4 regions of the Agaribacterium sp. ZY112 genome follow, and region 4 is predicted to be linked to each of the others. Evidence: predicted binding sites of a transcription regulator. Region 4 holds the regulator's gene; each other region holds the start of a gene.
The links. Region 4 encodes LexA, which represses DNA repair genes until DNA is damaged. Its sites were predicted from a motif close to ACTGTNTNTANANACAGT; they were not measured.
Positions count from the first base shown of each region.

Region 1: ruvC (crossover junction endodeoxyribonuclease RuvC) is a predicted target of LexA. The motif match lies at 5,539-5,556, and genes of this name have one in related genera.
Region 2: recN (DNA repair protein RecN) is a predicted target of LexA. The motif match lies at 4,463-4,480, and genes of this name have one in related genera.
Region 3: AB1S55_RS01830 (LexA family protein) is a predicted target of LexA. The motif match lies at 1,716-1,733, and genes of this name have one in related genera.

Region 1 is NZ_CP166840.1:3,760,417-3,767,969, forward strand. It holds gene tolB (Tol-Pal system beta propeller repeat protein TolB) at 1-1,025, opposite strand, end outside; gene tolA (cell envelope integrity protein TolA) at 1,022-1,747, opposite strand; gene tolR (protein TolR) at 1,816-2,229, opposite strand; gene tolQ (protein TolQ) at 2,239-2,916, opposite strand; gene AB1S55_RS16320 (YbgC/FadM family acyl-CoA thioesterase) at 2,921-3,352, opposite strand; gene ruvB (Holliday junction branch migration DNA helicase RuvB) at 3,355-4,389, opposite strand; gene ruvA (Holliday junction branch migration protein RuvA) at 4,412-5,017, opposite strand; gene ruvC (crossover junction endodeoxyribonuclease RuvC) at 5,014-5,538, opposite strand; gene AB1S55_RS16340 (glycosyltransferase family 2 protein) at 5,662-6,492, shown strand; gene AB1S55_RS16345 (glycosyltransferase family 2 protein) at 6,519-7,367, shown strand; gene AB1S55_RS16350 (glycosyltransferase) at 7,416-7,553, opposite strand, start outside.
Region 2 is NZ_CP166840.1:341,828-349,380, reverse strand. It holds gene AB1S55_RS01565 (serine/threonine protein kinase) at 180-1,211, opposite strand; gene AB1S55_RS01560 (ABC transporter substrate-binding protein) at 1,420-2,679, shown strand; gene recN (DNA repair protein RecN) at 2,774-4,435, opposite strand; gene grpE (nucleotide exchange factor GrpE) at 4,604-5,182, shown strand; gene dnaK (molecular chaperone DnaK) at 5,324-7,249, shown strand; gene dnaJ (molecular chaperone DnaJ) at 7,393-7,553, shown strand, end outside.
Region 3 is NZ_CP166840.1:417,407-424,959, forward strand. It holds gene AB1S55_RS01825 (Y-family DNA polymerase) at 1-1,289, opposite strand, end outside; gene AB1S55_RS01830 (LexA family protein) at 1,259-1,699, opposite strand; gene AB1S55_RS01835 (lipid A deacylase LpxR family protein) at 2,260-3,276, shown strand; gene AB1S55_RS01840 (2-dehydro-3-deoxy-6-phosphogalactonate aldolase) at 3,323-3,967, opposite strand; gene AB1S55_RS01845 (2-dehydro-3-deoxygalactonokinase) at 3,951-4,877, opposite strand; gene AB1S55_RS01850 (outer membrane beta-barrel protein) at 5,107-5,685, shown strand; gene arsH (arsenical resistance protein ArsH) at 5,720-6,457, opposite strand; gene AB1S55_RS01860 (PhzF family phenazine biosynthesis protein) at 6,649-7,553, opposite strand, start outside.
Region 4 is NZ_CP166840.1:2,857,484-2,865,036, forward strand. It holds gene pepN (aminopeptidase N) at 1-2,286, shown strand, start outside; gene AB1S55_RS12415 (hypothetical protein) at 2,394-2,801, opposite strand; gene lexA (transcriptional repressor LexA) at 2,801-3,409, opposite strand; gene AB1S55_RS12425 (DUF6763 family protein) at 3,547-3,858, opposite strand; gene nagZ (beta-N-acetylhexosaminidase) at 4,389-5,417, shown strand; gene AB1S55_RS12435 (mechanosensitive ion channel family protein) at 5,456-6,586, shown strand; gene AB1S55_RS12440 (S-methyl-5'-thioinosine phosphorylase) at 6,583-7,341, shown strand; gene AB1S55_RS12445 (CsiV family protein) at 7,358-7,553, opposite strand, start outside.

The sequences.
Region 1 (7,553 bases), 900 kb from region 4:
CTGCGCCCATCGGGGCTCACCCTTCCACGCGCATTGTAATCACCATCGAAGGTTAAGCGTTCTACGCGGCCGCTGGCAAGCCCTATTTGATATATTTGGGGACTTCCCCCCCTATTTGAGGTAAATATCAGCGATTTTCCACTTGGAGCCCAATTTGGCTCCGTATCAATAGCACGGCTGTGTGTCACTCTTGTTAATTTTTTAGAGGCCAGCTCCAAAGTATAAAGCTCAGGATTTCCGTCTTTAGAAAGCACAAAAGCTAAGGACTGACCATCTGGAGACCAAGCCGGAGCCCCGTTTAAGCCTTTAAAATTGGTTAGCTGTTCGCGCTTACCGGTGATTAGATTGTGACGAAAAATAGCAGGGCGTGAGGTTTCAAAGCTAACGTAAGCTATCTGCGTCATATCAGGCGACCACGCAGGGCTCATCAAAGGCTCGGAAGAACTAAAAAGAATACTATCGCGAGCCCCATCAATATCGGCCCTCATTAAACGATAACGATCTGGAGCATCCACCCCCATATCTTCTACATAAATCATCTTGGTAGAAAAAATACCACGAATGTTAGTAATGGCCTCATAGACATGATCACTGACCTCATGCGCCATATCCCGCACTTGAGCAGGTGTGCCACTGACACTCTTTGCAAACACCTGCTTTTGAGTCAGCACATCAAACAGCTGATAGTTCAAGGTGTACTGCTCGGCATCTTTATAAACATTGCCAATCACCAAATAAGCCGCACCTAATAAGCGCCAATCTCTAAAATAGATATCATCCAGCTTATTGGGGAAGGCCAGCATATCGGCTGTGGGAATAGAATGGAAAAAACCACTGCTACGCAAATCATTACTAACGATATTGTGAATACTCTCACCTGCTGCAGGCTTTAAGCCGCCCATAGGCACAACTGCAATCGGCATTGGATCATCCATACCTTGAGTAATTTCAATGGTGATTTGTGCAAAGACTTGCTGGCTAACCAACAATGCCAATGCGGCGAACAATGTGTATAAGCTCTTCACTGTCTTAAGTCCTGAGGGGTAAATACTAAACGTAGCTCTCGATAATATTTTTCAAATACGGCGGGCGACATCGTTTTAATTTCGGGAAACTGCTCAGCTTTAATCACGGCCTGCTCGGCAGAGCGATCAAAGGCTGCGTTGCCACTGGAGTCTTCAACCGACACAGAAACCACACGCCCCGTGGGCACTAACTGTATCAACAACTCACAGCGCATGCCGTTACGAGCAGAAGGCGGGCGACTCCAATTTTGCTCAATTCGCTGACTAATCGCATCAATATAACTCTGAGCCTCACTCTCCAGCTCTTGCTCTGCCACGGCCTGCTCTTCGTCTTTTAAGGCTTGCTCTAACTCGAGCATGCGCTGTTGCTGCTCGCGTTTTCGCTGCTCTTCACGCTTGCGCTTTTCTTGCTCCAAGCGTTCTTGTTTTTCTTTCTTAAGGTCTTTTTTGGGTGTGGCTTTAGGCGCAGGTTTCGCCTTGGCCTTCTTTGGCGCCGGTGGTTTCTTGCGTTTGGTTAGATCTATCTTTTTATTTTGCTTTTTCTTTTTAAGTTTTTTCGTCTCTTGCTTAAGCTTGACAAGCTTAGCTTCGATATAACGAGGAGGCTTAATGCGCTTAGGCTCATTACTACCCTGCCAAGCAAACATAGCCACAGCAAATACCAGTAGGTGCACGAGCAAGCTAATCAAAAACGGCTTAGATAATAAAATCGACCTGCTCATTTATGCGACGGCCATTGATACGTTAAGGCGCCCAGATCTAACACCCATGTTACTAACAACTAGCACCACTATGGCTCCGTCACCAAACCAACGGAGCTTGCACCAGCGTTTTGTAAGTCCGTCATCAAAGCCACCACTTTGCCATATTCCACCTTTTGATCCCCCCACACCAAAATAGGAGTATCGGGTTTATTACGTAGCACTTTGGCCACTGTTTGAGTGATCTCTTTAAGTGGTTTGGCTTGCTTCTGCTCACGACCAGTATTTAAAAACAAGGTTCCATCGGGTTTGATCGAAACGATTAACGGCTCGGCCTCTTTTTTATCCAAAGGCTTAGATGGCGCTTGAGGCAACTCAACTTTAACGCCCTGCATCAATAAAGGCGCTGTCACCATAAAAATAATTAACAAAACCAGCATAACGTCGATGTAAGGCACGACATTAATTTCAGCCATAGGCTTATGTTTTTTCTTAGCCGCCATGCTCAAACCTTATTTACTGTGCACTTGACGATGCAAGATAGCCGAAAACTCTTCCGAGAAAGTCTGATAAGCCCCAACCATTGTGTCAGCGTTTGCCGCAAAGCGGTTATAAGCCAAAACGGCAGGAATAGCCGCAAACAAACCCATCGCTGTTGCAACTAGGGCCTCGGAGATACCAGGGGCCACCGTCGCCAAAGTTGCTTGATGCTGAGAGGCCAAGCCTCTAAATGAATTCATAATGCCCCAGACCGTACCAAATAGACCGATATAAGGGCTTACAGAGGCAACACTCGCTAAAAACGGCAAGTTGTTTTCCAGCTTTTCTTCCTCTCGGCTCAGGGCAACACGCATGGCTCGCTGAGTCCCCTCCATAATCGCGTCCGCATCTGTACTGCCCTGCTGGCGCAAGCGAGAAAACTCTTTAAAACCGGCCCGAAAAATCGCTTCGGCTCCGTCGATACGATCATTTCCATTGCCAGCTCTATATAATTGAGTCAGATCTAAACCCGACCAGAAGTGCGTCTCAAATGCTCGAAACACGGCTTTAGCACGACGCTGATAGGCTCCTTGCTGCACAATAATCGCCCAGCTTAATACTGAGGCCATCAACAGAATAAACATGACCAACTGTACAAGCACACTGGCGCCGCTGATAAGGTGCCAGATAGATAAAGGGTCTTGACTCATTAAACTAGAACTCCGTTAGATCTTTTAATGCCCGCCAAACATCAACAGGAAAAGGCGATGGTTTAAATGTGCTGCGCTTCACACACACAACTTTAACAGCACCTTTGGCGAGTAACTCAACAAGACTGCCAGATTCGTTATCTCGTGTCACTTGCTGTTCAAACACGACAAAGCTTCGACCTAGCTTAACTGGGACAGCGCTCACATTCAGCAGATCATCCAAGCGAGCACTGCATTTGTAATCAACTGAGGCCGAGCTGATCACCAAACAAAGCTCATCAGTCAGCAAGGCAGGTTTATCAACACCAATAGAGCGAAATAACTCGGTTCGCGCCCGCTCCATAAATTTTAAATAATTTACGTAATAAACCACACCACCGGCATCCGTATCTTCAATGTAGACACGCATGGGGCTAGAAAATTCCTTTACTTGCATAACTACAATCCGGGAAGGTCTTGCTGCTGAATGGTTTTCGGTGGGGTGATTGAAAAGTGTTTATAACACAGGTCTGTGGCCATACGACCTCGAGGCGTCCTCATGATAAAACCTTGCTGAATTAAATAAGGTTCAAGTACATCTTCAATCGTGTCTCTCTCCTCACTAATTGCTGCAGCTAAACTATCTACACCAACGGGACCACCAGCAAACTTTTCTATAATAGCAAGCAACAAACGCCTATCCATGTGATCAAAACCAAAGCTATCAACATTGAGCATATTCAGTGCTTTATCGGCCACATTCATTCCAATAACACCATCGGCTTTGACTTCTGCATAGTCGCGAACCCTGCGTAACAAACGATTGGCAATACGTGGCGTACCCCGTGAGCGCTTAGCCACCTCTTGAGCGCCCGCCTCGTCAATTTCAACCCCGCTGAGCCTTGATGAACGACTTACAATTTGACTAAGATCGGCCTGATTATAAAACTCCAAACGCTGTACGATTCCAAAGCGGTCGCGTAACGGGGATGTCAGCAACCCCGCTCGAGTAGTGGCGCCAACCAAAGTAAAAGGCGGCAAGTCGAGTTTAATAGATCGCGCTGCAGGCCCTTCTCCAATCATAATATCGAGCTGAAAATCCTCCATCGCCGGATACAGCACCTCTTCTACCACGGGGCTTAAACGGTGAATCTCATCAATAAAAATAACATCACCCGCCTCGAGGTTGGTCAACATTGCCGCTAAATCGCCGGCCTTTTCTAATACCGGCCCCGATGTGCACTTAAGATCAACCCCCATCTCTGTTGCGATGATATTGGCAAGTGTGGTTTTACCTAAGCCAGGGGGACCAAAAATCAAGGTGTGATCCAGAGCCTCTTCGCGCTTGCGAGCCGCCTCAATAAAGATCTCCATTTGTTCTTTAACTGCAGGCTGACCAATGTAGTCGGCCAGTGTCTTAGGCCTTACCGCCCTATCCAGCTGCTCCTCTCTGGGTAGGCTCGTGGCGCCAATTAAACGATCTTCTTCAATCATGATGTTTTCTTAGGTTTTTTTATTAGCCAGGAAGCATGGATTTAAGCGCTAAACGAATCAAGGTTTCTGCATCCGCACCCTCTTGCACATTCGCCTTGGATACGGCTTTACTAGCCTCAACAGGCTTATAGCCCAAGGCGACCAAGGCGCTTTCAGCCTCACTAACGGCAAGATTAGTGTTTATTTGGGGTTGCTCGGTTGTCGTGAGTTCAGCTCCCTGATACGACCAATCTTTAAGCTTATCGCGCATTTCAATAATTAAGCGCTCAGCGGTTTTCTTACCTACCCCAGGTATTTTAACCAAGCTCGCCACTTGGTCTTCCATCACACAGCGCACAAATTCACTGTTTTCCATGGCCATAATCGCAAGTGCCATTTTCGGCCCAACGCCATTTACCTTGATTAACAAGCGAAAAAGCTCTCGGTCTTCCTTAGTGAGAAAAGCGTAAAGCTGCTGGTTGGTTTCACTGACAGCAAAATGCGTTTGCAAGACCACTTCTGCCCCAAGTTCAGGCAAAGAGAAAAACGTGGTCATTGGCGCAAGCAGTTCATAGCCCACGCCCGCCACATCAACTAAAAGTAAAGGCGCTTGTTTTTCTAACAAAACGCCACGAATACGGCCAATCATGTTGAAAGTCTTCCTCGTCGATAACGTACTTGAGGTGATATTTGAGCACTCAAACGCTCACTATTGATATGACATAAAGCCACTGCCAAGGCATCCGCAGCGTCTTCTTGCGGTGTTGCCGAGAGTTTTAACAAGCTCGTCACCATGTGTTGCACTTGCGTTTTGTCGGCCGCCCCCGTACCCACAATACTTTGCTTTACTTTGCGAGCCTCATACTCACTTACCGCTAAACCACGGCACGAAGCCGCTACAATTGCCGCCCCCCGCGCCTGCCCAAGTTTAAGCGCCGAGCGAGCATTTTTTGCCATAAATACATCTTCCACAGCGCATTGCTCAGGACGATATTTATCGATGACTTCCAGCAGGTTGGCATAGATATAGTGCAGGCGTTCAGGCAAACTAAGTTCGGTAGGAATACGAATAACACCACTAGCAACATAAACTGGCTTTGCGGCACTTGAATCGACCAAGCCAAAACCCGTTTTTCGGGACCCGGGGTCTACCCCCAAAACTAGCGACATAGTGGATAAATACTCAGTGGTTTGATGCAAAGTGTTCCAGCTCTTGGGCGGCACGTCAAGCTCAACGGTTTTGGATGCCGCATTTCTCAAGTAGAATGCGGCAAAATTTCAGAGCACGCTTTTATGAAGTTAAAAGAATATCCCAGCTCCTTATGGCGCTCATGGCAATTAAAACGCCTGCCCATTAGCTCGCTTTTGGCCGATCACAAAGAAGACGATAACGAGGTTATTATTTCACTGACCTCTATTCCATCTCGTTTTGGAACTATTCCTCTTGTATTACGCAGCTTGCTGTCACAAAGCACTCGCCCCGCTAAAGTTGTTTTATGTTTGCACGAATCAGCCAAGAGTCAGATCCCTAAGAGTTTAAAACAGTTTGAATCCGAGCGTTTTGAAATTGCCTATGCTAGCTGGGATAGCTCCCACCTAAAACTTGTTCGCACCCGAGAGCTCTATCCAGAAGCGACCATCGTCACTTGTGATGACGACCTTATGTATGCTGAAGACTGGTTACAGCGTTTACTTGATGAACACAAACAACACCCTACAGAAATCATTGCCCATCAGGCGAGACGTGTGCGCTATAACGCAGACGGCGAGCTTCTACCCTACAAACAGTGGAGCAGCGAAGTCGAAGGGCAAAGTCACGACGACACCCTTGCGCTGGGTTACGGCGGCGTGCTGTATCCCGCCCATTGCTTAAGCGAAGAATTTAACGACGTCGAGCTATTTAGCGAATTAACCCCCAAGGCTGATGACCTATGGTTTAAAGCCATGAGCTTTCGCCAAGGCAGTAAAGTGCGCCGCAGCGCTCAACCACTACCCAAACCACAGCCCATCGCTTTTTCTCAGCGCGTAGCCTTGAAAAAAAGTAATATTCGCCGCGACTTTAATCGTGAACAATGGCTGCGCTTAGAGCAGCACTTTAACTTCAACTTCGCCCCCAAAGGCTAAGCCCCAATCAGCATTAGGTATATCCCTTGTCCAAATACTTGCCTCAGAAACTCAAAATCAGTGTTGTTTTTACCACTTATAACTCCCCCGAGTGGCTAAACAAGGTACTTTGGGGCTACGCCTTTCAAGATGATACCAACTATGAAATTGTTATCGCTGATGACGGATCGGGGGACGAAACACGTCAGATAATTGATACGTTTCGCGAGCAAAGCGGCATCGACACACAACATATTTGGCATGAGGATCAAGGCTTCGAAAAGTGCCGCATCCTCAATAAAGCACTGGTCGCAGCACGTGGTGACTACATAGTCATGACCGATGGCGACTGCATTCCACGCTCTGACTTTTTAAGCGTACATCGCCAATATGCAGAGCCTGGGCACTTCTTGTCTGGCGGTTATTTCAAACTACCCATGTCAACAAGCAAAGCCATTAGCATTGACGATATTAAAGCTGGGCGATGTTTCAATAAGGCATGGCTAATAGACAACGACGTCAAACCCAGCCTTAAATTTATGAAATTAACAGCCGGCCCTATTCGCCAGCGTATCTATAACAGCTTGACCCCAACCAATCGCACATGGAATGGACACAATGCAAGCTGCTTTAAAAGTGATGCCTTTAAAGTTAACGGTTTTGACGAGCGCATGAAATACGGTGGCCTTGATGCTGAATTTGGCTGGCGTTTAAAAAATGCCGGAATTAAAGCCAAGCAAATACGCTACAGCGCCGTGTGTGTTCATTTAGATCATGCCCGTGGTTATGTAAATGACGCAGACTGGAAAGCTAATCGCATCATTCGCAATAAAACCGTCAATGAGAAAATTATTGAAACCCCAGCTGGTATCAAACAACTAGAAAAACAAACATAAAATTCAAGAAGCGGGGGCTGTAAACGCAAGGATCACAGCACGAATTAACTAGTACTGAGCATGCTTCTTGTCGATAAGACGACAATAAAAATCAACGATAGCCGCATTCGCATTTTCTACATAGTGAGCACTTAGGTCTGGCCGCTCTGCGCTAGGCCTATCATCACAGCAACTCTGCAAACAAGC
Region 2 (7,553 bases), 1.8 Mb from region 4:
TATCTAAACAGGGGCTTAGGGTTTAAATAGGCGGCGCCCATTGTTGCTTATACGAACAAGTAGCGTATACACAAACTGCCCAGCAATGCTCTCAGGCTTTTGTGGCAGGGTCTAGGGTTGAAGTGCGTGCCAGAAAAATAATGGCGCGTTTTTCGTTCCGCAGGCTTGGATACAGAGCCTTAGTAGCTCTGTAGTTTTAGTGGTTCCTCGTCGAGAGCAAAGTGTTGTTCTTTAAGTTCATTAATATGCTCGGCCCAGTAGCGCTCGGTATTAAACCAGGGGAAGGCTTGAGGAAAGGCTGGGTCGTACCAGCGTTTTGCGAGCCATGCGGCGTAGTGCATTAAACGCAGGGTTCTTAAGGGCTCGATTAAACGAAGCTCTGCGCGATTGAATTCGTGAAACTCTTCGTAACCTTCTAAGAGCTCAATAAACTGGCGTGTTTTTTCTTCGCGCTCGCCATTGAGTAGCATCCATAAATCTTGAATGGCGGGGCCGGAGCGGCAGTCATCGAGATCGACAATATAGAGAGAGTCCGGCCGGCTAATAATGTTACCCGGGTGACAGTCGCCATGTAGGCGAATACGCTGGTAATCGTGCTGGCTAAATTGCTCAGAGAGTTTTTCTATAAGCTGTTCGCTAATAGCTTCATAGGCGGCTCTTAAGCTGCTAGGTAGCATATCTGAATTTAATAGAAACTCGCGGCTATTGCTGGCGAAGCTCTCAAGGGTTAGCTCAGGCCGACATTGCATTGCACTGGCGGCGCCAATGGCATGGATCCGGCCGAGATGCTGGCCCAATGTATAGAGCGTGTCGAGATTATCGAGTTCAGGGGCGTGGCCGCCTTTGCGCTCAGCTAAAGAGAAACGATAGCCTCCGTAGTGAAACAAGCTTTGGTCGTCGTGTATTACTGGGGGAATGACGGGGATTTCAGCTTCGTGCAATTCAAGGCTGAACTGGTGTTCTTCGAGAATTTGCTCATCGCTCCAGCGCTCGGGCCTGTAGAACTTGGCGATTAGAGGTTGCTCGTCTTCAATACCCACTTGGTAAACACGATTTTCGTAGCTGTTTAACGGGAAAACACGCAAGTCGCTTAAGTAGCCCAGACTTTCAACCGAATCGATAACTTTGTCGATACTGAGCCCATCAAAAGGAGGTCTGGCATGGGCTGAGGTGTTTTCCTCTGCTGGTGTTTGGATCTCAATGTTGGACACGTGTTTTTCCATCTCGCTTAGGCTGTTCAACATTATCACTGTTCGTGCTCTTAAGTGCCATGCTTGTCTTAAGCACTATTGTTAGTACTACCTATACTGAAACGTAGATTACCTTACTAGATAGGATCTTGACGTTAACCTCCTTGCCGATATAGAAATGTTCCAGCGGTTTAAGCGCAGCGTAATTGGGCGCTGTATCTGCGTGGCTGTGTGTTTTTTAATAGTTGTTCCGTCTGTGGTTTTGGCTGCAGGGAATTCTACTGCGGTCGATGCCGAAAAAACGATTAATAAGCCTAAGGTACTTAAAGTTGCTATTTATGCCGATGGTGGTACTCATCGTGGGCACTTGCGGCGATTAGTTAAAGAGTTTGAACAGAAAAACCCGAATATAGATGTGCACTTAATGGCGACACGCGGCATCGGGGAATACAACGACAAGGTTGAGTACTGGATTCGCTCAGGTAGTGGACCTGATTTAATATATTGGTACGGGGGCCAGCGTTTAAACCAGTTTGATCGTAAAGGCAAAGTCACTGATTTAAGCGCCTTCTGGTCTAAAAATAATTTACATAAAGACTTCCCGCTTGCCCTTCGTCAAGCATCCATGCATAAGGGCAGAATGCTAGCGATACCCATTACTTACTACTTTTGGGCTTTGTATTACCATGAGCCGAGTATTAAGGCGATGGGCTTGGACTTGCCTACAAACTGGGTCGAGCTTATGTATGGCTGCACGAGTTTGCGCGAGCAGGGCATTGATCTGTTTACCTTTGGTTCACAAACGGCGTGGGCCACGCATGGCTGGTTTGATTATTTTAACCTTCGGGTCAACGGCTTGGATTTTTACAGGGGTTTATTGGCCGGTAAAATTGCTTATACCGATGTGCGTGTTCATACCGCTCTCTCATATTGGAAGCAGTTATTAGAGTCGGATTGTTTTAACGCCAACCACGGCTCTTATAATTTATGGCAAAGCTTCCCTAGAATTTATCATGGCCTTTCGGCCATGAGTTTGATTGATGGGGTACCACAGGGAACAGCTCAAGAGCGTCGGCAGGGGCTGCGCTTAATGCCCTTTCCATCGATTGTTGAGGGCATTCCTCGTTATACTGTCGCGCCTGTTAATGTGTTTTTTGTACCCGCTTATGTCGAGCCAAGCCCTGAGTTAGACACATTACTGCTCTATATAGCGAGTGCCGACTTTCAGAGTGAATTTAATAAAAGTATTTTTAGGCCTCCTGCTCATATTAAGGGCAAAACCTATGGTGATAGCCGCACACAAGCAATGCAGGATGCTATTCGAGATTCAGCGGGAGGTATTCAGTACTTAGATCGGGATACGGAGTACGCTTTTGCTAAAGAGGTGCCAGCCATATTGGTGAGCTTTTTAGAGCATCGAGATATTCATCGTACGACAGCACAGCTGGAGGCTTTGCGCCAAAAAGTGTTTATTGAGACGGATAAATAATATGGACTGGCAGAAGATTTACCGCTGCCAGTGTTTCTGCTACTTAATCTCGTTGCTTGTCTCTAAATCCTGCTGACAAATAGCCTAGTAGCCGCTAGGCGCTTTTTAACATGGCCATTGCGTGAGCGAGGCTTTGCTCCGACGCAACATCGCCACCCATCATGCGAGCTATCTCAACGACTTTTTCATCGTTATTGAGTTGGTTTAAAGAGGAGTTCACCGAGTCTTTGGCTATGGTTTTCTCAACTCGTAAATGTTGATGGGCTTTACTGGCTACTTGGGCCAGATGGGTCACACATAGCACTTGGCCTTGCTCGCCTAACTCGCGTAAGAGGTTGCCGACGATATCTCCTGTTGTCCCGCCTATGCCGACATCAACTTCATCAAAGACCAAGGTGGGGATGGTGGAGGTTTGAGCGGTGACTACTTGAATTGCCAAACTGATTCGGCTTAATTCTCCACCAGAGGCAATTTTACTAAGCGCTTTAGGGGCTTGGCCGGGGGTGGTGGAAATTAAGAAATGAACCTGTTCATTGCCATTGCAGTGTGGCTTTTCATCGAGTTCAACAAGTTCCACAACAAAATCGGCGTGGCCCATGGCGAGCTGGGCGAGCTTGCCATTGACGGCGCGGTTTAATTTCGTGACAGCGCTTTGGCGTTTACGGCTGAGTTTATCTGCTAGTTTTTGGTAGTTTTCTAAGTGTTCACGCAAGGCCTTTTCAAGGGCTTCAATTTGTTCGTCCCCACTTTGCAGCTTCAGTAGCTCAGCACTGAGTTGCTGGTGTAAGGCACTGAGTTCTTCGGGCAAAACTTTATGTTTGCGGGCGACATCGTAGATGCTGCTTAAGCGCTGCTCAATCTCAGGTAGCCGTGCTGGGTCTAGCTCATTGCTAAATTGTTCGCGCTCAATGTCTGCTTGGGCCTCTTGGCTGTTGATCAGGGCTTGTTCCAGTAAAGATTGCGAGTTAAGTAAGTGCTCACTTTTTTTTGGTAGCTCAGTGAGTACCCTCAAGGCGCTATGTAGCTTAGCAAGTAAGCCGTTCTCATCATCATTACAGAGTTCATTAAGGTATTGGCAGCTCTGCTGAATGGACTCTAGGTTGGCAAGTTGGCGTTGCTCTTGTTCTAGTTCATTGAGTTCGTTTTCACCAAGGGCGAGTTGATCGAGTTCTTCAACTTGGTAGCTAAGCAATTGGAAGCGAGCATCAATCTCATCGCTTTGGCTTTGTAAGTGTTCTAATTGCTCTTTACAGCTATGCCAGTGGAAATAGGCGCGTTTCACTTCTTTTACCAAGCTTCGCTGCTGGCCAAAAGCGTCAAGCAGGCGCTGCTGAGTTGTATTTTTTAGCAGGCTTTGATGTTCATGCTGGCTGTGAATATCGACTAGCATGTCACCTAGCAGTTTAAGTTGTTGAAGGGTGACGCTTTGGCCGTTTATAAATGCGCGAGAGCGACCTTCGCGAGTGACTACTCGGCGCAGCAAGCACTCGTCCTCATTGCCTAGCTCTTGCTCGCTTAGCCACTTACCAATAAAAGGCAGCTTGCTTACGTTGAAGCTCGCTTGAATGTCTGCCCGCTCGGCACCATGACGTACCTTGTCGGCATCGGCTCTGTCACCGGCCACCAAACCTAGGGCATCGAGCAAGATGCTTTTACCTGCGCCGGTTTCACCAGTCAGAGCACTTAGCCCGCGCTTTAGTTCAAGCTCGAGTTGTTCGACAAGTGTGAAGTTGCTGATTTGTAGGTGGGTGAGCATGTCAAATTCCCTGTATGTGCGAACAGATGTGTTTATTTATACAGTACTTTTTGTAGGCTTGCCAATAGTCTGTTTAAGTTTTCTTCAATTTTTACCCTTGAAGCGTGAATCAAAGCCCCCATATAGGCGCCAGACCTTAAGAAACTGCTATGAGTTCGGAGTAAGTACGTGAGTAGCGAAGATCAAAAAAACGACGCTGTTGAAGAACAGGTTGAGTTAGAGCAAGAAGCTGAAGTTCAAGCTGAAGCTGACCTTAGTGAAGAAAGTAGCCCAGAGAATGATGCGGCTGCAAAAATTGCAGAGCTTGAAGAGAAGCTAGCCCAAGTGCAGGAAAATGCCTTGCGAGCCGCAGCTGAAGCTCAAAATGTTCGCCGACGTGCAGAGCAGGACGTTGAAAAAGCGCATAAGTTTGGATTGGAAAAATTAGTGAACAGCTTGTTACCTGTGGTGGATAACCTGGAGCGTGCACTCGAAGCCGCAAATACAGAAGGTGCGGATGTTAATGCCTTGAATGAAGGTGTTGAATTAACGCTAAAAACCTTCCATGACGCATTAAAAGGTCACAAGGTTGAAGCCGTTGCACCGGAGGGCGAGCCGTTTGACCCTAATTTGCATCAAGCAATTTCTGCTGTGCCTAGCCCTGATGTTGAGCCAAACACTGTGCTTAATGTGGTGCAGAAAGGTTATACCCTGAGTGGCCGTCTAGTACGCCCTGCGATGGTTGTTGTTAGCAAGGCCGACGCTTAAGCATTTGTTAAAGCCCCCTTGAAAACAGAAAAAATGATCCTATATATGAGCCAAGCTTAACGCTCCGGTCTCATTAGAGAACGAACAGATTTGAATTTAGCAGTGCGCGCAGCGCTCTGCCCCAGTAAGTGGAGATTGAAAATGGGTAAGATTATTGGCATCGATTTGGGTACAACCAACTCGTGTGTATCGGTACTTGAAGGTGAAAAAAGCAAAGTAATTGAAAACGCAGAAGGCGATCGTACTACGCCATCAATTGTTGCGTTTACTGATGAAAGTGAAGTATTAGTTGGCCAAAGCGCAAAACGCCAAGCGGTAACTAACCCTCAAAACACCTTGTTTGCCGTTAAGCGTTTGATCGGTCGTAAGTTTAAAGACGATGTTGTGCAGAAAGATATCTCAATGGTTCCTTACACCATTGCTGCTGCCGACAACGGTGATGCTTGGGTAGAAGTGAAGGGCGACAAAAAAGCGCCACCCCAGATTTCTGCTGAAGTTCTTAAGAAAATGAAAAAAACCGCTGAAGATTATCTTGGCGAAGCAGTGACCGAAGCGGTTATTACCGTTCCTGCTTACTTTAACGATAGCCAGCGTCAAGCAACTAAAGATGCAGGTAAAATCGCCGGTCTAGAAGTTAAGCGTATTATCAATGAGCCAACTGCTGCGGCACTTGCCTACGGCATGGACAAAGCCAAAGGCGATCGCACTATTGCTGTTTACGACCTTGGTGGTGGTACTTTTGATATTTCTATTATTGAAATCGCTGACGTTGATGGCGAGCACCAGTTCGAAGTATTGGCAACCAATGGTGATACCTTCTTAGGTGGTGAAGATTTTGATTTGCGTTTGATCGAGTACTTGGCGGAAGAGTTTAAATCTTCTAACGGTATTGATTTACACAACGATCCACTGGCGCTTCAGCGTCTTAAAGAAGCGGCTGAAAAAGCCAAGATCGAGTTGTCTTCAAGCCAGCAAACAGAAGTGAACTTGCCTTATATCACTGCTGATGCCACTGGACCTAAGCACTTGGTGGTTAAGTTAACCCGCGCCAAGCTTGAGTCTTTGGTTGAAGAGCTTGTGACTCGTTCACTTGAACCATTGAAGATTGCTCTTAAAGATGCAGATCTAAGTGCCAGTGAAATTGACGATGTGATCCTTGTTGGTGGTCAGACTCGTATGCCTCTTGTTCAGCAAGCGGTCACTGACTTCTTTGGCAAAGAGCCACGTAAAGACGTTAACCCTGACGAAGCGGTAGCAATGGGTGCTGCGATTCAAGGTGCGGTATTAGCTGGTGACGTAAAAGACGTATTGTTGTTGGATGTAACGCCTCTTACTCTTGGTATTGAAACCATGGGTGGGGTAGCGACGCCATTGATCGACAAAAACACCACGATTCCTACTAAGAAATCTCAGGTGTTCTCAACCGCTGACGATAACCAGTCGGCTGTGACTATTCACGTTGTTCAGGGTGAGCGTAAGCAAGCTACAGGGAACAAGAGCTTGGGCCGTTTTGATTTGGCTGATATTCCTCCTGCTCCACGAGGCATGCCGCAAATCGAAGTGACTTTTGACATCGATGCCAACGGTATCTTGAATGTAAGCGCTAAAGACAAAGGCACTGGTAAAGAACAGAGCATTGTCATCAAAGCGTCATCAGGTTTAAGCGATGATGAGATCGATTCAATGGTGCAAGATGCTGAAGCCAATGCTGAAGCGGATCGTCAATTCGAAGAATTGGTGAGTGCACGCAATACCTTAGAAGGATTGATCCATGCAACGAAGAAGACTGTTGAAGAGGCGGGTGACAAAGCTACAGCAGATGAGAAAACTGCCATCGAAGCTGCAATCACAAAAGCAGAAGAAGTAGTTAAGGGCGACGACAAAGAAGCTATTGAAGCGGCAACCAAAGAGTTGACTGATGCGTCTGGCTCTTTAGCTCAGAAGCTTTACGCAGAGCAAGCTCAGGCAGGTGAAGGCGCTGCTGAACAAGCTGCAGATGCTGGTGCAGAAGCAGCTGACGACGGTGTTGTTGACGCTGAGTTTGAAGAAGTGAAAGACGACAAGTAAGTCGTTAAGCAAAGCCTAGGCGGTAACGTCTGGGCTTTTTGCGTTTTAGCTTTGCGCCGAGTGGCGCAGGGAATAAAGATAACAACGCGGGGCTTGCTCCGCGTTTGTTGTAATTGAAATAGACAGAAAAGTTTGTAGCACCTATGTCCAAGCGCGACTATTACGAAATACTCGGCGTCAGCAAAGACGTCTCGGAAAAAGATCTTAAAAAGGCTTATCGCCGTGTGGCGATGAAGCATCATCCGGATCGCAACCCAGACAACAAAGAGTCGGAGGAAAAATTCAAAGAGGCTTCTGAAGCCTA
Region 3 (7,553 bases), 1.8 Mb from region 4:
TTACACTTAACACTAGGTATGTCGTACCATTGTGTTAAATAATTAGACGACAATCTTTCTTGGCGCATTGCAAATTTCTGTGACGCTTTTTGTCGTGCTAACTTTACTGTGCCCCTTGAAAACCTCTTATCAATATCATCCATAATACGCATAAGTGCGGCGCTTTTATTATTTTCCTCGATGGAAAATAAATCGCCCTGCCAGCTACTTGCTGGGCGTAGTTCGATAAGACCTACACCCGCCTTGGCGTAGCGATAACCTTCTTTGTAAATGCGCTCAACTATTTGGCATGCAAGGTTTGCGATTCTGCGACTGTCGTTACTTCCACCAGGTATCTTTTCGCTGTATTCATCGGCAAATACGTTCGCATCAAAACGGCTAGTTAGAATAAACACGCTCAAGCGCCCTGCATATAGCTCTTGAGATCTAAGTTTTTCACATGCTCGAGCAACAAAGTTAGCGACAGCGGCTTTCAGGTCATCTACAGATGTGACTTTTTCTCCAAAGCTTCGACTGCAAACTACGGTCTGCCGCACTTCAGGTACCAACTCCATCGGTATACACGACTGGCCATTTAGCTCTTTAATCGTTCTAGCTAGGCAAACACCATTTAAAGCTCGAGCCTGTTCTTCCGACATAGCTGCAAGCTGTGCAGCAGTCTGAATACCCATCGCCGTAAGTTTCTTATTCAGCCTCCGCCCCACACCCCAGACTTCCGAAACAGGTACCCGCTCACTTAACCAGATACGCTGACGTAAGTTCTCGATAATACAAACGCCATTTAAGCTTGGGATTTTTTTGGCGGCATACTGACCGAGCTTCGCTAATGTTTTGGTAGATCCAACTGACACACCCATAGGAATTCTCTGCTCACGATATACGCGCTGACGTAGGTGCTGAGCCAATGGCTTAAGCTCCCCCTCTGGCACAGCAGTAAAATCGCAAAACCCTTCATCTATACTGTAGACCTCTAGGCTTGGTACCTCTGATTCAAGAGTGCTCATTATGCGGCGGCTGATCTCGCCATAGAGGGCATAGTTCGAGCTAAAGACCTCGACTCCCGCTTTTTGAATCAAGGCTTTATGCTTAAAGAATGGGGCAAATGACGGAATACCTAAATCTTTGGCTTGCTGATTAAGAGCGACAACGCAGCCATCGTTATTGCTCAAGACAACGATGGGTTTTCCTCGAAGATCAGGACGAAACACCGTTTCACAACTAGCGTAGAAAGAGCGTTGATCGCACAAAGCAAACACAACTATACCTGCATCGTGTTCTTGATCACCCAAATCACAATGCCTTCGATAATGGTATCAAGGTCTTCGGTAATGGGTATGGGAGGAAAGCTAGAGTTTGCCGCCAGTAAGCGCTGTTGCTTTAAGTCGAGTTGTTTGCAGGTTAATTCACCGCATACACTGACAATTGCTATAGCGCCTTGAACATAGGGCTGAGCTCTATCCACCACTAATAGATCGCCGTCGTTTATGCCCGCGCCATGCATAGACTCCCCCTCGGCCCGCGCAAAGAAGGTCGATGCTGGGTGCTTAATCAGGTACTCCGAGAGATTGAGTGTCTCTTCACTAAAGTCATCTGCAGGCGAAGGAAAGCCACAGGGTACTTTTGAGCTGTACAGGGCATAGCGGTGAAGCTTGGTATTAGGCTCTTCTGGGATAAGATCGTGGGCGATGAAAACAGGCATAATTTCTAACAACACAACTGTATATATGTACAGCATAGCACAAAATAAGCTCACGCCTAAGAGCTTGCCTTCCCTACTTTTTATAGCTCTAAACTAGGTTAAGCTTATAGAGAAGTTCGACGGTAAAATAATACAAGCACCCACAAACTCAAAAGATTCACCTTAATTCACCGCGCACCGATGAATTAATCATGAGGCGGTGAATTAAGGTGAAACAGATAAAGCTAAATAACCCTTGGCCATCTTCTATAAAGTAATGGCTTAAAATAGGTGCTGCCACTTGCCCTTGCAGAAAATAAATACCTGATGGAACCACTGCATAGACAACTAAGCCATTGATTTATATTAAGACTCAAGAAAAGGATGAAACTTTAATGTCACCCAAAATCAGAGTAGTACCTGCTCTCATCGCGCAAAGTATGATACTTTAAGAAATCGACATTATAGCCTGCCCAGTAAACACGGGGGCTCCAGAGCAGGGAAAGTATGATACTTTATTGTCAATCTACATACGAAAAAGGGCATACATACATGCCCTTTTTTATTCCCAAGTGATACCCATGAAAAAACTATTATTATCATTAAGCCTATGCGGCCTATGTACCTCAGCGCTGAGCCAAGATAAGTCTGAGCAAGACGATAACAAAGAAGGTAAGCGCTGGTATGCGTTTACTTTTGAAAATGATTTATTCGCATTTAGTGACGACGGTTTTACCAATGGTGTTGCATACGCTTGGGGTTACGGTTCGTATGACAAACTAGAAGAGCAACCCGCACCTAAATGGATTAAGGGATTCAACTCTAAGCTGGGTCTTTATGGCAAACACGCTGACAAGTTTGCTGTTGGTTATGGCCTTGCTCAAGGCATGTATACCCCTGACAACATTGAAACCAGTGAATTAGTGGAAGACGACCGACCTTATGCCGGCACACTTTTATGGAATACTCGTTCTCGAGCGTACGACAACAAGATCGCGAATAGCCGAGGTTTGACCCTGGGAATTATTGGTCCCGCCGCTATGGCCGAGCAGGCCCAGAAATTTATTCACGACATCACCAATGGCACGGAGCCAATGGGCTGGGATCATCAAATACAGAACGAAGCTGTGTTTCGCTTAGATGCCGAACACACAAGACGCCTGTATGCGAGTCACTCCGACTTTTTTGATGTCAGCTCTTACTCTATTGGTGGTCTTGGTAACTTGCGCAGTGATATTGGTACAGGTTTGATTTTCCGCCTAGGGGACTCACTTGCCGAAACCTACGCGTATGTTGATCCGGACCCTGCACGCTCTATCAACACCTCAGCCGCGCGCTTTGGCTCAGAGTTCCAATGGCAATTTCAGTTTGCCATGCACGCGCTTTATGTCTTTAACGATATCACCATTGATGGCAATACATTTAAAGACAGCCATTCAGTTGATTTAATTAATGAGCAGGCAATAGCGAGTATCGGTTTAAGTGCGACGTGGCATGATTGGTCCGCAACATTTGCAATGATGCGCGGAACAGATACATTTGAAGGGCAGCTAACTGATACACAGTTTGGTGCAATCAGTATTGGATATCATCACTAGCTCAAAGCATATTAGTCGTTAATTAACACAGTTATTAATAGGAGTATTAACGAGCTGTGTTCAATGCGGCAACAAAGCTTGCTGCATTTTCACGAAGTTGAGTCATGCTCATACCCGCACTATAAAGGGCTGCACCCAAACCGAAACCATTAGCACCAATATCAAGCCACGGCTTCATGCTCTCACTTTGTGCATTAATACCACCAACAGGAAAACACAAAGTTCCTACAGGCAATACTGATTTTAAGGCTTTAAAACCAGCATAAGCTACTTGTGACGCAGGAAATAATTTCAAGCCACTTGCACCTGCAGCCAATGCTGAAAAGGCCTCGCTAGGTGTGACAATTCCGGGAAAACAAACACAATTAGCCTGTACAGCAGCTTTTATCACGTCAATATTTAAATTAGGGGTCACCACTAAATTGGCCCCAGTATCGATGACCGCTTCTGCCTCGGCTAAGGTTGTTACCGTACCCGCACCAACTAAATATTTATTTGAGTCGGTATCGACATAACTATCGGCAAGTAATTTAATGCTGTTAAGCGCCTCGGGGCTATTTAAGGGCACTTCAATCATCGTAAACCCTTCTTCAGTTAAAACTTTGGCAGCATCAAGCACCTCTGCGGGCTCTATACCACGTAAAATGGCAATAAGCGGTAGGTGGTTTTCTAGTTCAAGCTTTTTCAGCATCAAAACGCTCCTTTGATAAAACTTTCATGCCCGCCAAAAAGCACTGATCACCACTATAGTATTGGCACAGTAAGCTTAAGTGCTCGGCAGCTAATAAATAACGCTGGCAGAGTGACTGCCCACCAACAACATAATGTAAATCAGTGCCAATAGTTTTTAATTCTGCACCAATTAACATGCCACTTAAATAATCGAGTACCTCATCGGGCTTTAGATTATTGAACAAGCGATGCGTCCACGAACGAAATAGCACGGCCATTAACTCTTCAGAGCAATACCCTTCTGACACACCACGCAAAAAAGCACTATCCGATGAGCCAATTGTTGCCTGGTTTAAGTCACGAGAAAAAAGCATTTGCTTACTTAGCACAGAAAATAGCTCACCTGTCATATAGGTTTTAAAAGCATTAATCTGGCCCTGAGACATCAACGCATGCTTAGAGTGCGTTCCAGGTAAAATAACCTTTAACTGATTTTCGCCAAGTAAAGCCTGCAAGCCAATTAATTGAACCTCTTCACCACGCATAACATCATAAATACCTGCCTCCGGTTCATGACTAAGGCCCGGTATAATGTAAGCTTTGGCGCCCCAAGGTAACGTTAAAGCATGTGCCGCGGCAGACAACTCAGCAGCACCGGCCGAGCTTGAAACATAAGGCACATTCACCCAGCCCTTTAAGGAACCAACCATACCTGCCATGAGTATCGGCATGGCTTTGTATGAAGCTAAATGTTCTTCCAGCAAACTCTGCAAGGTAGAGGAAAAAGCACCAGATTCCACACTCAATAAGCCCCGCTCACTTGCAAAGGAGTCTACGAGTTCATCCTCAGCATCCACGACAAAGGCTCGAAAGTTGGTTGTGCCCCAATCAATAAGAAGACGCTGACCGCAGGATTCTTTTTTATCCATCTTAAATCTCTAACAATTAATACTTAAACAGAGCTTAGAAACACACCTACATTAACATTTTAATAAGCAGTGCAAACGGAGCTTCTACATACAAATGACTAAATCTTACTTCTTAAGCCTCTCACTATTTACGCCAAAGCGGCCTATTCCAAGATTAATCTATCTAACACACTGAACAACTTAGCCATGAGTTGCTACAATGCCACACAAGGACCGTTAAGGATAAACTATGAAGCACATAAAACAACTTGCCTCTGCCGCACTATTGCTCTCTATCGCAGGCCAGAGTTACGCTCAAGACCCTAGCTGGGACTTTCTCCAATTTAGCTATGAAAATGTCAGTGATAACGAGAATAACAGCGATTACCGCCCCTCAGGTTTAGGCATTGCCGGCGCAAGCAGTATCAATGACAGCGGCCTACTTTATATTCGTTATCAACGCGCCACAGATGAAATTGGCGAAGATAAATTTGAGCTTGAAAACCTAAATATCTCAGCAGGTGGTCGTTTCAACGTTTGGAAACAAACAGATCTATATGGCTTGGTAGGTTATGCTAATCGCCAACTAGAAGGTGTGGTTGATCGCAGTGATGACGGCATTGTCCTAACCTTAGGTGTGCGATCAGTCTTAATTGCCGACTTAGAGCTTGGTCTCTCAGGGAGCCAGATCAACTATGCCCAAGGCGCAGAAACAGAATTTAACCTTAGCGCACAATACTATTTTGCCCCCAGTTTCTCCGTTGGTGCCGCCTATATTTCAGCCGACACCACCGATACAACCCAAGTACAAATGAGCGTTCACTTTTAATCAGCCCCAGCCTCTCTAGCAGGGCTTATTCACTCTACATAGAGCGCTGATCAATTCGATTTCTAAATTGCTCAGCGCTTTCCTTACGCTCAGAGTAACGATCAGTTAAGTAACCAACTTTACCGCGCAGTAGATGCGTGAACTTTAGTAGCTCTTCACATACATCAAACACCCTGTCGTAATACGACGAGGCTTTCATACGATCATTATCGTCAAATTCCAACCACGCTTTGGCAACCGAGCTTTGATTAGGGATGGTGTACATGCGCATCCAGCGCCCGAGTATACGCATCTGATTAACCGCATTAAATGACTGTGAGCCACCGCATACTTGCATCACCGCCAACACTTTACCCTGTGTTGGTCGCACAGCCTGCAAAGCCAAGGGAATCCAATCTATCTGACACTTCATAATACCGGTCATCGCACCGTGACGCTCAGGGCTACACCAAACCATGGCCTCAGACCATAAAACCAAAGAGCGCAGCTCATCAACCTTGGGGTGATCAGCTTCCGCATCATCAGGTAGCGGCAATCCACTTGGATTAAAGGTTCGGCATTCGGCGCCGAGTGTAGTCAATATTCTTGCCGCTTCTTCGGTCACCAAACGACTAAAAGAACGCTCTCTTAACGAGCCATAAAGTAAAAGAATCTTAGGTTTAGAGCCTGTGGCTACGCGCTCACTAAGCGCATCCAAATCAATCGCCTGAAAACACTCAGCATCGACATTTGGCATATCACTAACAAGGTCAGCGGAATCTATTTTTGACATCAAAAACACCTAGGATGTGTACAGTTACAAGATCAAGTAAACTTAACACAACAACGGCTTTAACACTGCCCGCAACACAGGCCTAAGGTCTATACGATAAGAAAATACCCGCTTTTGAAAACCGAAAAATAGGGGTAGATATGCTATAAAACTGCCTCGCTTAGCTCCACCATATCTAGCATAAGCACATGCTAGATATTCACAATTTCACCGCTAGCAGATACAACAGCATCACCTGCTGTACGCAAGCTAAGCGCGCCACTTTCACCTTTTTCTACATCTAGATGAATAAAGCTTTGCCGCTTATTAAGCTCCCCACGCATGACTGTGAGACTGTGTGTGCCTTGAGGAACTTGCTCATGCTCACAAAGGTAAGCGGCAAAAGCAGGCATCGCCTCTCCTATAGCAGGGTCGGCATGAGCCGCGTCACCACGGCGTAGAAGACGAGCATGGAAGTCAGCCGCCAAGCCCCCTGTGCTTGGCACATGCAATAAGATACGATCAACCAGCGCTTCTGGTAGCGATGATTCGGCCCAGGCTGTCGTATTTAACTCAGCCGCTCTCAAAGCCTCATAGCTTTTCAACGCAATAATAAGATAGGGCAAACCGCAGGCAGCAATAAAACACTGATAACTCGTCGTATTCACATCATCAGGATTCACACGAATAATACGAGCTAAGTCCGCAATATCAGGTACAAAGTGATCAAACTCGGGACTTAGGCTCTGACGCCAAAGAAAAGGGTATTTGTGCTCCCCAGTATCAATCGCCGCTTCAAAGCTACTATCACCAGCATCGATCTTCACTTGCTCTAATTTAGCTCCGGCGCCTGCACCATGCACATGTTTTAAGGCAGCAAGACCGGCAATAATCGTATGACCACCAGCCCCGCAAGAGCCCTGCGCATTAAAAAAACGAAAGCCATAGCAGCCTGAACTCGCCTCAGCTGAGTCAATAAACACCGTATCACTTGGCATAATTTCCTCAGCCAAATGCTGGCACTGCCCTGAAGATATGTCTCCAGCATCGGTAAACACTGCAACTGGAACACCACCAAAAACAGAATCACTAAACGCATCGACAACCAAATAATTAG
Region 4 (7,553 bases):
TTCAGAAACATTACTTATTACCTTGATCGACCCGATGTAATGAGTGAGTTTAGTGTTCGTATCGAAGCAGATAAGCAGACTTGTCCTGTGCTTTTATCTAACGGTAATGAGCTTGAACGAGGTGAGCTTGAAGCAGGTCGCCATTTTGTAAGCTGGCATGACCCTCATTTAAAACCTTGTTATTTATTTGCCTTAGTTGCAGGCCGTTTGAGTTATGTTGATGATCTTTTCACGACGAATTCAGGTCGCGATGTGCTCTTGCGATTATTTGTTGAAGATAAAGATTTAGATAAGTGTCAGTACGCTTTAGATAGCCTTAAAAATGCAATGGCTTGGGATGAGCGTGTTTACGGTCGAGAGTACGATCTTGATATTTACATGATTGTTGCTGTTGATGATTTTAATATGGGGGCGATGGAGAATAAGGGCCTCAATATTTTTAATACCTCTTGCGTGCTTGCGAAGAAAGAAACCACGACTGATGCTGAGTTTCAGCGTGTCGAGGCGGTTGTTGCTCACGAGTATTTTCATAACTGGTCTGGTAATCGTGTTACTTGTCGTGACTGGTTTCAGTTAAGTCTAAAAGAAGGTTTTACCGTATTTCGTGATGCCGAGTTCTCTGCTGACATGGGCTCACGAACAGTTAAACGTGTTGAAGATGTTAGCTTGTTAAGGTCTTTGCAGTTTGCTGAAGACGGTGGGCCAATGGCGCATGCGGTGCAACCTGACTCGTTTATTGAAATTTCGAATTTCTACACCCTGACCATTTATGAAAAGGGCGCTGAAATTGTGCGCATGATTTATAACTTATTGGGTGCCGAGAAATTTCGCTTAGGGTCGGATTTGTATTTTTCGCGCCACGATGGTCAGGCGGTGACAATTGAAGACTTTGTTGCGGTTATGAGCGAGGTAAGTGGTCGTGACTTTACTCAGTTTATGCGTTGGTATAAGCAAGCAGCCACACCTGAATTAAGTGTTAGTGCTAGCTATGACGAGCAGCAGCGTACTTATAGTTTGAATTTTAAGCAGAGCTGTCGCGTCACTGCTGAGTGTGAGTATAAAAAACCATTCTTGATCCCTGTTGATATCAGCTTATTGGGTGAGGCAGGCAAGTTGGCTCTTAACGTTGATGGCCTCACGAATACTGAGTCGGAAGACAATACTAAGCTCATGCTTGAGATAGACCAAGCTGAACAAACGATTGTGTTTAATGATGTTTGCGAGCAGCCCGTGCCTAGTTTATTACGAGGTTTTAGTGCGCCAGTTAAGTTAAGTTTTGCTTATAGCGAAGACGATCTCTTGCGTATTATGGCGCATGAAGACGATGGTTTCTGTCGTTGGGACGCTACTCAGCAGTTCTTGCTGCAAGAAATTAACGCCATTCGGGCGACATTTAAGGCGGGCAATAAACCCAGTTTAAATCCTCGTTTACTTGAGTTGTACACGTCTCTTCTTGCCGATCAAGATCAAGATTTGTCCTTGCTTGCGTTGATGCTGACCTTACCTAATGAAAAATATTTAGCCGAACTGGATACCCAGGTTGATGTTGATGCCATACATCAGGCTCGATCTTGGCTTGAGCTAGAGTTAGCTAAGGCACTTCAGCCTGAGTTTTTAGCGTGTTATCAACGTTTAAACGAACTTGCTCATGAGCCTTATTCGGCAGATGCGCAAGGTGTTGCTAATCGCAGTTTAAAAAATAAGGCCTTACATTATCTGGCTTTAGATGGCTCAACCCTGGGCTTGTCTCTAGCTGAAGAACAGTTCCATGCGGCCAGCAATATGACTGACGAGCTAGCTGCTTTTCGTGCGATAGTTCACTGTATGGAAGTGGACAATACTACTAGGCGGGAGCGCGCTCTTGTTTCTTTCTATGAGAAATGGAAAGACGAGGCTCTGGTTGTGAATCACTGGTTTTCAGTGCAAGCCAGTGTTGCCGCTGCATCAACTTTAGATGATGTTAAGGCTTTGTTTAAGCACGAGGCCTTTGATTCCTTAAACCCAAATAAGCTTCGCTCTTTAGTGGGTGTTTTTTGTAATGCTAATACTTGGTGTTTTCATGCGAAAAACGGAGAGGCTTATCGTTTCCTTGCTGATGAAATATTGCGTTTGAATAAAGCAAATCCACAAATTGCTTCACGTTTATTAACACCGCTGACTCAATGGCGACGTTATGATGGTGTGCGCCAAGCTCTGATGAAAGAACAGCTTGAGCGTATTCAGGCAGAGCCAAGCTTGTCTAAAGACGTATTTGAGGTTGTTAGTAAAACACTTGCTGATAAGTAAGGTTTGGCTTTTAGCTTGCAACTCGTAATAAGTTGCAAGCTAAACGAATAAAAAAAGCCGTATGAACATACTCTATGCGGCTTTTTTATTATTGAGAGAAAACTCGGTTATGACGTGCTTGGCTGTTGAATGAGTAGTGCTCGAGCATTACCGCTATAGCACGCTTGCTCTAGATGGCTTCGCTCTTGGCGATGAATACGGCAGTTTTTATCGTCAAAGAAGGCAACAACAAAAGCAGATGTGCCTGTATTGAGTGTTTCCCACATCATCCAAAGGTTCTCAGCATCATCTTTGCTTCGCATTAATCGCAATGTTCTTTGATTAAAGCCATAAGCATCAAGCTCGGTTTTGCTTGGCAGTTTAGAACCAATCCATGTTAGCCAGCGATTGCCTGATTGATGGCTTAAATGGGCAAGCATGGGCATGGTGAGCTCGGCCGTTGTTTCTTGCCAAGCGGGTACGATAAGCTCACTGAGGCCTGGCTCAGATAGCTGGCTGTGTTGTCGGGCTAACATTAGTGCAGTCCTCGGCGAATGACGCCAACGCTTAAACCTTCAATCGCAAAGTTGGCGTCGCGCAAGTCGACTTTAATCACTTCAAAGTCTTGGTTTTCCGGCCAAAGTTCAACGACTGAATTGTTGCCTTCACGGCGGAAGCGTTTCACCGTGACTTCATCTTCTATTCTAGCGACAACAATTTGCCCGTTTCGAGCCTGATCGGTGCTGTGAACTGCAAGTAAGTCACCATCAAAAATACCTGCGTCTTTCATGCTCATTCCATGAATCGTCAGAAGGTAGTCGGCTTGAGGGTGGAAGAGGCCTTCAGCGATTTGTACATGCTCTTCGATATTCTGTTCAGCTAGGATTGGGTTGCCTGCTGCAACACGACCAACTAGAGGGATGCCAGTGTGGTGATCTGGTAGGCGAATACCTCGGCTAGCTCCTGGCACCATCTCAATCACCCCTTTTCGTGCGAGTGCTTTTAGGTGCTCTTCGGCAGCATTGGCCGAGCGAAAGCCAAACACTTGTGCAATTTCGGCACGAGTAGGCGGGTAACCTGTATCGTCTATATGGGACTTAATAAGGTCGAATATTTGTTGTTGGCGAGCCGTTAACTTGGTCATATAGCCTTGCTTCCTGTCACACTGTTGTTTTATACAGTCAAACTGATTATATACAGTGTTTTATACAGTGCAATAGCCTGAGTGAAAAAAGTTCATCTCACTCAGGGCTGTTACTGAAGCTAAGGCCTTAGTTTGCCTTAAAAAGGGTCGTCGTAACCTGTAAAGCTGTCGGGCTCAATTGATTCCAGTGGGTTTGCGTATAAATAATGGCTATCGCCATTGTCAGCAAAGGGGGATACGCCTTCTAAACTTGAATAGGCTTCTTCTGGCGCATCGGTCTCAATCGCGCTAAGGCTGCCCCAGGATTCAATGTCGAATTCGCTGATATCGCCATCAAAGTATTGGATTTCAATCGTGCGTTGCTTTTCATCAATGGCAACAACTTCAAAACGTTGTTGTGTTTCTTGGTCTCGATACCAAGTCCCAACTAAGGGGTAGTAGGATGCCATATGCATGCCTCCATAACGTCATTGTGCTTGGCCAAGATGGCCGTTAGCTAATAAACGAAGGCTGGTCGAGTTGTGTTGGCTTCCGATCCGAATCCCTTGAGTTAAATTACTCCTGTTTTGTGTTTAAGCTCTCAATTTGTCAGAGCTATGGTTGTCAAGGGTACAGCTGTTTTCGTCTTGCCTTCGATTTAAAATTACCACTGTTTTAAGCGCGTTGCAGCAATAAATAAAGCACTTGCAGGCGGAGTGTTTAGGTGCTTGATGTTAAGCAAAATCGGCTAAGTTATTGAATTTGTATGCCTATTTTTAACACTGTTGGCATGAGCGTTGATTTTTTAAAAGTAAAAACGATAATTCGTTGTAATATAAGAGGAAATTCGTCTAATAAGCTCTTGTTCTAATACCTGCTTGTGGCACTTGGTAAGCAGGCTGCTCCAGATTTAGTCAATGTTAATGTAATAGACCGCGCTCTTTGGAGCAGGCTAACAAGCTGATCAATGGCTGTTGTTTGATTTCACTAGGATGTATATATGACTAAGCCAGGCCCGCTGATTGCGGATTTAGCCGGTATTGAGCTCGATGAGGTTGATCGGGATGTGCTTCGCCACCCACGACTAGGGGGGCTTATTCTTTTCTCTCGCAACTATGAATCTAAGCAACAGCTTAGGGATTTGGTTCGCTGTATCCGCGAGGTCCGTGAGGATTTGTTAGTTTGCGTTGATCATGAGGGAGGCCGTGTCCAGCGCTTTCGAGAGGGCTTTACGCACTTGCCACCTATGCATTGCTTGGCTGAGCGTTTTATCGCCAATCAAGAGCAGGCTTTGCTTGAGGCTAAGGCGCTTGGCCATGTTATGGCAGCCGAGCTATGCGATGTAGGGCTCGATTTTAGTTTTGCACCGGTACTGGACTTGGCCGATTTACAAAGCCAAGTTATCGGCGACAGAGCCTTTTCTGGTGATGCCGAGCATGTAACGGCTTTGGCAAAAAAGTTTATTGAAGGTATGCACAGTGCGGGTATGAAAGCGACCGCAAAGCATTTTCCTGGGCATGGAGGGGTGATAGAGGATAGTCACCTTGAGCTACCTATTGATAAGCGCTCGTTTGAGCTTATTGAGCAAACCGATTTACAGCCTTTTAAGCAGCTTAGCAGGCATTATGATGCTGTGATGACGGCACACATTCAGTTCCCAGAGCTGGACGAAGAGCCTGTTAGTTATTCTCGCTTTTGGATACAAAAGGTATTACGTGAACAGTTAGGCTTTGACGGTTTAGTTTTTAGTGATGACTTAAGCATGAAAGGTGCTGAAGGCCATGCCAGTGATCAATCTGATACTTATGATGTGCGTGTTAGCAAGGCAATTAATGCAGGCTGTGACGTGGTTCTTATATGCAACCAGCGCCAAGGTGCCGAGCAAGCTCTAGAATATATGGAAGCATGTGATATAGGTGATCTTGGTCTATTGGATAAAATGCGTAAATCACCGACGCAATTGCCTGGGGCATCGGTGCTTAAGGCCGATGAGCTTGACCTTGTCGAACATTTAATTTCAAAACTGTAGTTAATTTAGGGGGCTTTGTGGAAAGCGTTTATCAGAACATGGTTGCTCGTATGGCCGAACTTGTTGGTGCGAATAACTCGTGGATTATTGAATCCTTTGTTGTGGTTTTTTTGACACTATTAAGTGCTTACGTCGCTTCTAAATTATTAAAAACTGCATCTACAAAAGCGCTAAAAACTAAAACGGTCTGGGATGACGCTTTGTTTTTTAGCTTGCAGCGGCCCTTAAAGTGGTTAATTTGGGTGTTTGGTTTAAGCGCCGCTGGTGATATTGCTGCCAGCCAAAGCGACTCCATTGTTTTGAACTCGATTGGATCATTAAGGTATGTGTTATCTGTTTTGATTGTGAATTGGTTTTTATTGACCTTTATTCGCAAGGCTGAAAAAAACTTTGCTAATCCTGAGTTTTGCTTTCAGCCAGTTGATGAAACTACGGCATCGGCAATAGGTAAGCTGCTACGTGTATCGGTGATGATTACTTCGACGCTTATCTTGCTACAGTATTTTAAGGTCGAGATACGCGGAATATTGGCCTTTGGTGGGATAGGGGGCATTGCTGTTGGTTTTGCTGCCAAAGATCTGTTGGCCAACTTTTTTGGTGGTTTAATGATTTATTTAGATCGACCATTTAGGGTGGGGGATTGGGTGCGTTCACCGGATAAAGATATTGAGGGTACCGTTGAAAATATTGGCTGGCGCTTAACCCGTATTCGCACCTTTGATAAACGACCTCTTTATGTGCCGAATGCAACCTTTACTCAAATCTCTGTTGAAAACCCTTCGCGTATGACTAATCGACGAATAAAAGAGTTTATTGGCATTCGTTATGATGATGCCGCCCAAATGGCTGCTATTGTCGAGCAAGTTAAAATCATGCTTAAACAGCACGAGGCTATTGATCACACAACAACGTTGATTGTTAATTTTGATGCCTTTTCGAGCTCTTCGTTAGATTTTATGATTTATTGTTTTACTAAAACAACGAATTGGGTTGAGTTTCATGAACATAAGCAGGATGTATTGTTAAAGGTTTTAAATATTATTGAGGCTAATGGTGCCGAGTGTGCATTTCCGACACGTACTGTGCACCTTTCTTCTGAACCTATTGAGCTTTCTGAGGCTAAACCATCATTAAATAAAAATATAGGTGTAGGAGATTTGCCAGCATGACTTTGGCGGTTATCGGTGGTTCGGGGCTTTATGATTTAGCAAGCACTGCTGAACATGGGCATACATTCACCAATGCAAAAACCTTAACGGTTGCTACGCCTTATGGTGATGTAAAGGTAAAGCAAGGTAAGTTCGCTGGGCGCGAGCTTAATTTTTTGTGTCGTCATGGGGCGTCGCACAATGTGCCACCTCATCGTATTAACTACAGAGCTAATATCTACGCGCTTAAACAATTGGGGGTTACTCATATACTTGCGAGTAATGCCGTCGGTGGCATTGCAAGGTTTGCAGCGCCTTTGACTTTAGTGCTGCCTGATCAGTTGATAGATTACAGTTGGGGTAGGCAGCATACTTTTTTTGATGAGTTTAATCATACTCTGAGTCATATCGATTTTACGCAGCCTTTTGATCAACCCATACGTGAAGCTGTATTAAAGGCTGCAAAAGGCGAGAAGTTACTTGTTCATGACGGGGGCTGTTATGCGTGTGTTCAGGGGCCTCGCTTAGAGACGGCAGCCGAGATTAGACGTTTAAAAAATGATGGCTGTGATCTTGTAGGTATGACATTGATGCCTGAGGCTGGGCTTGCACGTGAGCAGGGTTTGGCTTATGCCTCATTGTGCTTAAGTGTTAATTGGGCCGCAGGTTTGTATGAGGAGCAGCTTTGCATCGAAGAAATAGAAAAAACAATGCAGGCAGCGGTTGTTAAATTTAAACAATTACTACCTGCATTTATTTCTGCTTTAAATCTTTAGTGCTGTTGGGCGCCTTTTAATTACTCAACTCACTGTTGTTTTCTGTTTGATCTCGTTCGCTAAATAATTCATATGGCGTGATATGAATAAGCATGCCTAGGCGAGGGTGGTCTATATAGTGTGTTTCGGCGCTGCGCATTCGGCGCTTTTGGCGAAGCGTGATTATGTTGTTTAGCACATAGGGGCTTTCACTCATGCTCTCTAGGGTATGC